One region of the Citrobacter meridianamericanus genome, then DNA from elsewhere that is predicted to be linked to it. Evidence: predicted binding sites of a transcription regulator. Region 1 holds the regulator's gene; each other region holds the start of a gene.

The links. The regulator PhoB, encoded in region 1, activates phosphate uptake and scavenging genes when phosphate is short. The targets are predictions, from matches to a motif close to CTGTCATAAAACTGNCNNAT.
Region 2: glpT (glycerol-3-phosphate transporter) is a predicted target of PhoB. The motif match lies at 1,727-1,746, and genes of this name have one in related genera.
Region 3: uvrB (excinuclease ABC subunit UvrB) is a predicted target of PhoB. The motif match lies at 1,911-1,930, and genes of this name have one in related genera.

What each region holds. Positions count from the first base shown of each region.
Region 1 is NZ_CP101036.1:4,079,155-4,082,441, reverse strand. It holds gene sbcD (exonuclease subunit SbcD) at 1-1,028, opposite strand, end outside; gene phoB (phosphate response regulator transcription factor PhoB) at 1,223-1,912, shown strand; gene phoR (phosphate regulon sensor histidine kinase PhoR) at 1,963-3,258, shown strand.
Region 2 is NZ_CP101036.1:1,843,607-1,846,893, reverse strand. It holds gene glpQ (glycerophosphodiester phosphodiesterase) at 1-236, opposite strand, end outside; gene glpT (glycerol-3-phosphate transporter) at 240-1,598, opposite strand; gene glpA (anaerobic glycerol-3-phosphate dehydrogenase subunit A) at 1,869-3,287, shown strand, end outside.
Region 3 is NZ_CP101036.1:3,623,515-3,626,801, forward strand. It holds gene uvrB (excinuclease ABC subunit UvrB) at 1-1,660, opposite strand, end outside; gene NMD08_RS17865 (ATP-binding cassette domain-containing protein) at 2,430-3,152, shown strand; gene bioD (dethiobiotin synthase) at 3,118-3,287, opposite strand, start outside.

The DNA of each region.
Region 1 (3,287 bases):
TCCCGACTGCGGCGCACCAGTAACACCTCTACCGGTAAATCTTCGGTCAAGGCCTGGATTTTACGCTGCATATCATGCAGATAGTCATCGGTGGTAATTTCAATATCCAGCCACACCGGCGGCTCTTGCTGTACGTTGCGCCACTGTTCAAGCTGGGCGGTTATGGCGGCTAGATCGCCTTTCAGTACCGCAAGTTGCTGCGTGATCGGTACGGTGATATTTTCAACGGCGCTGAGTTTCCCGGCATCAAAGCTCACCAGATGCACGCATTTGTTTTTGCCGCACTCGTCAAAACTGAGCGCAATCGGCGAGCCGCAGTAGCGAATATGCTCTGTGCCACCAATAACCTGCGCCCGGTGAATATGGCCCAGCGCGATGTAGTCCGCCGGAGGGAAGTTTTGCGCCGGGAAGGCGTCCAGCGTACCGATATAAATCTCACGGACGGCGTCACTTTTACTGGCGCCGACAGTGGTCAAATGCCCGGTCGCAATGATGGGCAGATTCTGGTCACCACGTAGCGTGCAGGCGTCCTGATACTGCTGCTGGTAATAGTCGGTGATGGCTGACAGCAAATGCTGCTGTTTCTCTTGTCCGGTCAGCCCCGCCTGGCTGGTTATGATGTCGCGCGGACGTAAGAAAGGAACCGGGCACAGGATCGCCCCCGGCGTGCCGTCACGTTGCAGTAGAACCTGCGGCGCATGACCGGCGCTGGCAACGACTGTGGTGTTGAGAAACGCCAGAATATCGCGGGACTCATTGAGTGTGGCGACGGAGTCGTGGTTGCCTGCCAGTACCACCAGATGACAGCCGGTTTGCTGCAGATTAACGACAAAACGGTTATACAGCTCACGGGCATAGCTTGGCGGTGAGCCGGTATCAAAAATATCGCCTGCCACAATAATGGCATCCACCTGATGGGATTGTGCCGTTTCCAGCAGCCAGTCGAGAAAGGCCTGATGTTCAGCGGCGCGGCTCTTGCTGTAGAAATTTTGGCCCAGATGCCAGTCAGACGTGTGAAGGATGCGCATAAGAGTTCCATGACGATAAAACAATGGCGGGGATTATAACCCTGCATGGGAGAGAATATCTTGTCTCCGGGCTGTCATAATTCAATGGCCTGCGTTAAACCTGGATGATCTTTTCATAAATCTGTCATAAATCTGACGCATAATGACGCCGTATTGATACTGATGATGACAAGCAACTAATAACAGGGCAAATCATGGCGAGACGTATTCTGGTCGTAGAAGATGAAGCTCCAATTCGTGAAATGGTCTGCTTCGTGCTCGAGCAAAACGGTTTTCAACCCGTAGAAGCCGAAGACTATGACAGTGCTGTGAACCAACTCAATGAACCCTGGCCGGACCTCGTCCTGCTTGACTGGATGCTTCCCGGTGGCTCGGGTCTACAGTTTATTAAACATCTCAAGCGTGAAGCGATGACGCGGGACATCCCGGTGATGATGCTGACGGCGAGGGGAGAAGAGGAAGACCGCGTTCGTGGTCTGGAAACCGGCGCGGATGACTATATTACCAAACCGTTTTCTCCTAAGGAGCTGGTGGCGCGTATTAAAGCTGTTTTGCGTCGTATTTCGCCGATGGCAGTGGAAGAGGTTATTGAGATGCAGGGGCTAAGCCTTGATCCCACCTCGCATCGCGTGATGACTGGTGATGATCCGCTGGATATGGGGCCGACCGAATTCAAGCTGTTGCACTTCTTTATGACTCACCCAGAGCGTGTCTACAGCCGCGAGCAACTCCTCAATCATGTCTGGGGAACCAATGTATACGTGGAAGACCGGACTGTCGATGTGCATATCCGCCGCTTACGTAAGGCGCTGGAGCACAGCGGACACGATCGTATGGTGCAGACGGTTCGCGGAACGGGATATCGTTTTTCGACCCGCTTCTGACTGACAAGAATCAGGGCCTGAAGGATTAGGCCGTTTAGGGAGTAAGGCGTTTGCTAGAACGATTGTCATGGAAAAGGTTGGTACTGGAGCTGATCCTGTGCTGCATACCGGCATTTATCCTTAGTGCTTTTTTTGGTTACCTGCCCTGGTTTTTACTGGCGTCGGTAACGGGCCTGCTTATCTGGCATTTCTGGAATTTATTACGTTTGTCCTGGTGGCTATGGGTCGACAGAAGTATGACGCCCCCGCCGGGGCGCGGCAGTTGGGAACCGCTGCTGCATGGGCTGCATCAAATGCAGTTGCGCAACAAAAAACGTCGTCGTGAACTGGGTAATCTGATTAAGCGCTTTCGCAGCGGGGCGGAATCGCTACCCGACGCAGTGGTGCTAACCACCGAAGAAGGCGGTATTTTCTGGTGTAACGGACTGGCTCAGCAGGTTCTTGGACTGCGCTGGCCGGACGATAGCGGGCAAAATATTCTTAACCTGCTGCGCTACCCGGAATTCACACAATATTTGAAAACGCGCGATTTTAGCCGGCCCATCAATCTGGTGCTCAATACCGGACGGCATCTGGAAATTCGCGTAATGCCCTATACCGATAAGCAATTGCTGATGGTGGCGCGCGACGTTACCCAGATGCATCAACTGGAAGGTTCACGACGTAACTTTTTCGCCAATGCCAGCCATGAACTGCGTACCCCGCTGACGGTGCTGCAAGGCTATCTGGAAATGATGCAGGAGCATCCGTTAGAAGGGACAACGCGCGAAAAAGCGCTGCATACCATGCGTGAACAAACGTACCGGATGGAAGGGTTAGTGAAGCAACTGCTAACGCTGTCAAAAATTGAGGCTGCGCCAGCGCTGCAATTGAATGAGAAGGTCGATGTGCCCATGATGCTGCGCGTGGTTGAGCACGAAGCGCAAACGCTGAGCCAGCACAAACATACGTTTACTTTTGATGTTGATAACAGCCTGAATGTGCGGGGTAACGAGGAGCAGTTGCGTAGCGCTATCTCGAATCTCGTCTATAACGCGGTGAACCATACGCCTGCGGGAACGCACATTACCGTACGCTGGCAGCATGTGCCTTCGGGGGCGGAATTTTGTGTGGAAGACAACGGTCCAGGCATTGCCGCCGAGCATATTCCACGCCTGACCGAGCGTTTTTATCGCGTAGACAAGGCGCGATCGCGGCAAACGGGCGGGAGCGGACTCGGGCTGGCCATCGTGAAGCATGCCTTGCATCATCACGACAGCCGTTTGAATATCGATAGCGAACCCGGCAAAGGGACGCGATTTAGTTTCGTGATCCCGGAACGTTTAATTGCCAAAAATAACGGTTAAGGCGTATTCGTAAGATAATCTTTCCAAAA
Region 2 (3,287 bases), 2.2 Mb from region 1:
AGATAGTGGTCATGCAGGACGACCAGATGGTCGTCCTTGGTCATCACCAAATCCTGCTCCAGGTAATCCGCTCCCTGAGCATAGGCCATCGCTTTCGCAGGTAACGTATGCTCTGGCAGATAACCACTGGCACCACGGTGCGCAATCACAATTTTATCTGCGGCAACTGCCGCGCTGCTCACAACCATACCTGCCAGCATCAGCGCCACGCTGAGACTTTTCAATGCGGTTTTCATCTATTAGCCCCCGTTACGCTTGAGCTGCATCTCTTCGTGGTGGCGTTTTTCGCCAATCATGACGACTACCAGCAGAATAACCGCCAGCACGCTACCGCCAATCATCACCATAAAGCCGCCGTCCCAACCGAAGAAGTCAACGGTGTAGCCGACAATGGCGCTCGCGGCCACAGAACCGCCGAGATAACCGAACAGACCGGTAAAGCCAGCCGCCGTCCCCGCCGCTTTTTTCGGCGCCAGTTCCAGCGCGTGCAGACCAATCAACATGACCGGGCCGTAGATCAGGAAGCCGATGATAATCATACAAGCCATATCCACGTTCGGATTACCTGCCGGGTTCATCCAGTAGACGATGGTCGCAATCGTTACCAGCGTCATAAAGAACACACCGGTCGCGCCACGGTTTCCACGGAAGACTTTATCCGACATCCAGCCACACAGCAGCGTGCCAGGAATCCCCGCATATTCATACAGGAAGTACGCCCAGGATGATTTATCCAGTGCGAAATGTTTCACTTCTTTCAGGTAGGTTGGTGACCAGTCCAGGATGCCGTAGCGCAGCAGATAAACAAACACGTTAGCGATAGCGATGTACCACAACAGTTTGTTCGGCAGTACGTATTGCATGAAGATCTGCTTCGCAGTCAGCTCTTCTTCCGCTTTCTCGTTGTAATCATCCGGGTAGTCGTTCTTGTACTCTTCGATAGGCGGCAGGCCACAGGACTGCGGCGTATCACGCATCATAGCAAAAGCAAACAGCGCGACGACGATCGCACCGAAAGCAGGCATGTACAGCGCCGCTTTCCAGTCATTGAACCAGGCCATACCGAGCAGGAACAACAGAGGAGGCAGACCGCCGCCCACGTTGTGCGCACAGTTCCAGACGGAAACAATGCTCCCACGCTCTTTCTGCGACCACCAGTGCACCATGGTACGACCACACGGCGGCCACCCCATCCCCTGGAACCATCCGCAGAGGAACAGCAGCACAAACATAATCGCAATGCTCGATGTCGCCCACGGCACAAAGCCCATAAACAACATCACTGCCGCAGCCAGTATCAGACCCGCTGGCAGGAAAACGCGCGGATTCGAGCGATCCGAAACGGACCCCATGATGAATTTCGAAAATCCGTAAGCAATGGAGATACCGGACAATGCAAAACCCAGATCGCCACGCGAGAACCCCTGCTCAACCAGATACGGCATCGCAAGGGCAAAGTTCTTACGTACCAGATAGTACGCGGCATAACCAAAGAAAATCCCCAGAAAAATCTGCCAACGTAATCGACGATATGTCGGGTCGATCTCCGCTGCAGGCAAACGCGCCGTGTGTGACGCTGGTTTAAAAATACTCAACATAGTGTAGCCTCCGTGGCCGTCTCTCATTCGAAGTAAACACTGCAGTTCGTCATTACTACCCTACCGCTCCCAGTGTGGCCGCGATGTTAAGGAAAGATACATAACAAAAATGTGAAACGCAGCACATATTGTTACAGATTTATGACAAATGTTCATAAAGGCGCACGAAATCACGTTTCATTTTCGAATAATGAGCGATTATGCGCGAAATCAAACAATCCATGTTTTTTATGTGGCTAAATGATAAAAAACGAACTGTGAGGAAAAACAATGAAAACTCGCGACTCGCAAACAAGTGACGTGATTATCATTGGTGGAGGAGCAACAGGTGCAGGGATCGCACGCGATTGTGCGCTGCGCGGGTTGCGCGTCATCTTAGTGGAGCGCCACGATATCGCCACAGGTGCGACCGGACGTAATCACGGCCTGCTGCACAGCGGTGCGCGTTATGCCGTCACCGACGCTGAATCTGCCCGTGAGTGCATCAGCGAAAACCAAATCCTGAAACGTATCGCCCGCCATTGCGTTGAGCCGACGGACGGTCTGTTTATTACCCTGCCGGAAGATGAACTCTCCTTTCAGGCAACCTTTATTCGCGCCTGTGAAGAGGCCGGTATCCGCGCCGAAGCGATCGACCCTAAACAGGCGCGCATTATCGAACCTTCAGTCAATCCACAGCTGATTGGTGCAGTAAAAGTACCGGACGGCACAGTCGATCCTTTCCGCTTAACCGCTGCCAATATGCTGGATGCGCGCGAGCATGGTGCGGTTATCTTGACAGCGCATGAAGTGACAGGACTGATTCGCGAAGGCACGACGGTGTGCGGCGTTAACGTGCGCAATCATCTGACGGGTGAGATGCAGTCTCTGCATGCGCCAGTTGTAGTGAACGCTGCCGGGATCTGGGGTCAGCGCATTGCGGAATATGCCGATCTGAGTATCCGTATGTTCCCGGCGAAAGGTTCGCTGCTGATTATGGATCATCGGATTAACCAGCATGTCATCAACCGCTGTCGTAAACCCTCTGACGCCGATATTCTGGTGCCAGGCGATACCATCTCATTGATCGGTACCACCTCACAGCACATTGATTACGACGATATCGACAGCAACCGCGTTACCGCAGAAGAAGTCGACATTCTGCTGCGTGAAGGCGAGAAACTGGCGCCGATTATGGCGAAAACGCGCATTTTACGCGCCTACTCCGGCGTGCGTCCGCTGGTGGCAAGTGACGACGATCCGACCGGTCGTAACGTCAGCCGTGGGATTGTCCTGTTCGATCACGCACAGCGTGACGGACTGGAGGGGTTTATCACCATTACCGGCGGCAAACTGATGACCTACCGCCTGATGGCGGAGTGGGCTACAGATGCCGTTTGCCGCAAGCTGGGTAATACCGAACCTTGCACAACGGCAGCCACCGCGTTACCTGGCTCACAGGAATCTACCGAGCATACGCTTAAACGCGTCATTTCGTTACCAGCACCACTGCGCGGATCGGCGGTCTATCGTCATGGCGATCGTACCCCGGCGTGGCTAAGCGAAGGTCGCCAACACCGCAGCCTGGTTTGTGAATGTGAAGCGGTCACCGCGGGCGAAGTGCAATACGCCGTCGAAAATTTAACCGTCAACAGCCTGCTGGATTTGCGTCGCCGTACCCGTGTAGGAATGGGGACCTGCCAGGGCGAA
Region 3 (3,287 bases), 460 kb from region 1:
CGTAAAGAATAGCCTTACCGTTGATGTTACGCGCCGCACGACCAATGGTCTGGATCAGCGAACGTTCAGAACGCAGGAACCCTTCTTTGTCTGCGTCCAGAATCGCCACCAGCGAGACTTCAGGCATGTCCAGGCCCTCACGTAACAGGTTGATACCCACCAGCACGTCAAACTCGCCCAGACGCAGGTCACGAATGATTTCCATGCGTTCCACGGTATCGATGTCAGAGTGCAGATAGCGCACTCGCTCACCGTGTTCTTCGAGATATTCGGTGAGGTCCTCCGCCATGCGTTTGGTGAGCGTAGTGACCAGCACACGTTCGTTAATCGCCGCACGGGTGCGGATCTCCGACAGCAGATCGTCAACCTGCGTCGCCACCGGACGCACCTCAATGACCGGATCCAACAGGCCGGTCGGTCGTACTACCTGATCGACCACTTCATCACCAGATTTCTCCAGCTCATAGTTACCCGGCGTCGCTGAAACGTAGATGGTTTGTGGAGCCAACGCCTCAAACTCTTCAAATTTGAGCGGACGGTTATCCAGCGCCGAGGGCAGACGGAATCCGTATTCAACCAGGGTCTCTTTACGCGCCCGGTCTCCGCGATACATGCCGCCAATTTGTGGGATTGTGACGTGGGATTCATCCACCACCAGCAGACCGTCGGCAGGCAGGTAATCAAACAGCGTCGGCGGCGGCTCGCCGGGGCCACGCCCGGACAGATAGCGGGAGTAGTTTTCAATCCCCGAGCAGTAACCCAGCTCATTCATCATTTCCAAATCGAACTGTGTACGCTGGCTTAACCGCTGTTCTTCCAACAATTTGTTATTTGCCAACAGAATTTTACGCCGCTCTGCCAGCTCAACTTTGATTTCTTCCATCGCCTGCACGATACGTTCGCGCGGCGTCACGTAGTGCGTTTTAGGATAGATGGTGTAGCGCGAAATCGTGGATTCGACCTGCCCGGTGAGCGGGTCAAACAGCGATAAGCGTTCAACCTCTTCATCAAACAGTTCCACACGCAGCGCGATGTCGTCGGATTCAGCCGGGAAAATGTCGATCACTTCACCACGCACACGGAAGGTCCCGCGCTGAAATGCCTGATCGTTGCGGGTGTATTGCAGTTCCGCAAGGCGGCGCAGGATCGCGCGTTGATCGATAATCATCCCTACCGTCAGATGCAGCATCATCTTCAGGTACAGATCCGGATCGCCCAAACCATAGATAGCGGAAACGGAGGCCACGACGACGACATCCCGACGCTCCAGCAGCGCTTTGGTTGCCGACAGGCGCATCTGCTCAATATGTTCGTTGACCGAAGCATCTTTCTCGATGAAGGTGTCAGAACTGGGTACGTAGGCTTCCGGCTGATAATAGTCGTAGTAAGAGACGAAATACTCCACCGCGTTATCCGGGAAGAACTCTTTCATCTCACCGTACAGCTGAGCAGCAAGCGTCTTATTGGGGGCCAGCACCATGGTAGGACGCTGCAAGTCCGCAATCACGTTAGCGATGGTGAATGTTTTCCCAGACCCCGTCACCCCCAGTAGCGTCTGATGCGCCAGACCATCCTCCAGCCCTTCTTCCAGACGGCGAATTGCCTCAGGCTGATCGCCAGAGGGTTTAAAAGCGGAATTAAGTTTGAACGGTTTACTCATGAGCAGCTACCTGAAGCAATGGGCGGGCAGGTGTGTAATTTTACTCGCAGTGGTATATTTTGCCAGTAAAAAATACTGGATGAAAAAACAGTAACACGCCAGAATATTTCTGATACGCCATCTGAACGAGCGTGAGTACAGGCTAAAATTTGGCCAGAGACAAGATAAAACACCAGCAAAAACGTGTTATCCCCAAAGCAATGACTTTTTTAACATTTGTCAAGCTACCCGATGAAAGTTTTGTGGCAACACATGACACTTCTGCGACAGCCATTGCTTTTATCTAACTTTCTGTAATTTAATGATTATTATCACAAGCCGTCTTTCGCATCAATTTAGTCGCAACCCGCGTCTTCTCTCGCTTACATTGTGTTTTCTAACTCTAATACACAAGGTTATCCACAGGAATAGTGGATAACTGCCTCCAACCCGTATGGACTGTAGCCTGGCAAAAACACCCTGACTCTCTTTTCCGCAGGCATAAAAAAAAATTATCGCTATTTTTTGATATTTATCAGCTAACGAAGCAACCTGGAATGGCCGGGATCTTGCTCGCATTTTCATCATTTTCCTGCCTGCACCATCACGATACCGCCAGGCACTGGCAATGTGCACAAAACAGCCCTTCCCATCTGATGAACCGGACATTTTTGCGCTTTTAGTATGCTATCACGCTGTTTCTACCACGAATCCCGCTTCTGGCAAGAGAATTGCAGGTTTCTTCCGACGACCTGTTAGTGGGGCCGATAACATCATGATGGAGAAATCTATGTTGAGTCTTCGCGCAGTGAATCACTATTACGGCAATCAACACTCATTGTGGGATGTGGATCTCGACCTGCTGCCCGGCAAATGTACCGGCGTGCTGGGGCTTCCGGGGATGGGAAAGACTACGCTTGCCAATTGCATTATCGGCAATTTACCGATTGAAAGCGGAACCATGTTCTGGCATCAGGCTGGCGCACCGCCGCGCGACCTGAGTCCGATTCCGACGGCAAATCGCATTGCGCTGGGTATTAACTACGTTTCACAAGAGAGACGGATTTTTTCACAACTAACGGTCGAGGAAAATCTGCATATTGCGCGTCAGGCGGTTGAAGAAAGCGAAACGATGAACAGCAGCGATATTTACCACCTGTTTCCACAGCTTTTCGAACTGCGTCAGGTCAAAGGAGTGGCATTGTCGGAGGAAAATCAGCACCAGCTTGCGCTCGCCAGCGCGCTGGTCACACGCCCGCGCCTGCTGATCCTCGATGAACCCACGCGAGGAAGTGGTCAGGCTTATATCCACAGGCTGGGTAATCTGATTGTCAAGCTAAGCCAGGAACTTGGCATCGCCATTATGCTCGCGGAGCAGAGCCTGCCGTTTATTCGACGGGTCGCCGATTGCTATTGCCTGTTACACCGTGGGCGTAACGTAGCGCAGGGGCAAATAACACCGTTCGGCGACCCGCTAATTAACGACTGGGGGACAACGCAGATAAAGCGCTAAGATCGATATAATGCCCTGTTGATGCCTGCTCCGGCTTTTCTGCCAGCCAGGGAATTTCCCCCAGCAGCGGTGCCGCAAGCACACGCCTGAGCGTCGCCATATATTCTGCATGACGTTTTCCAGGCGGCGTCACAT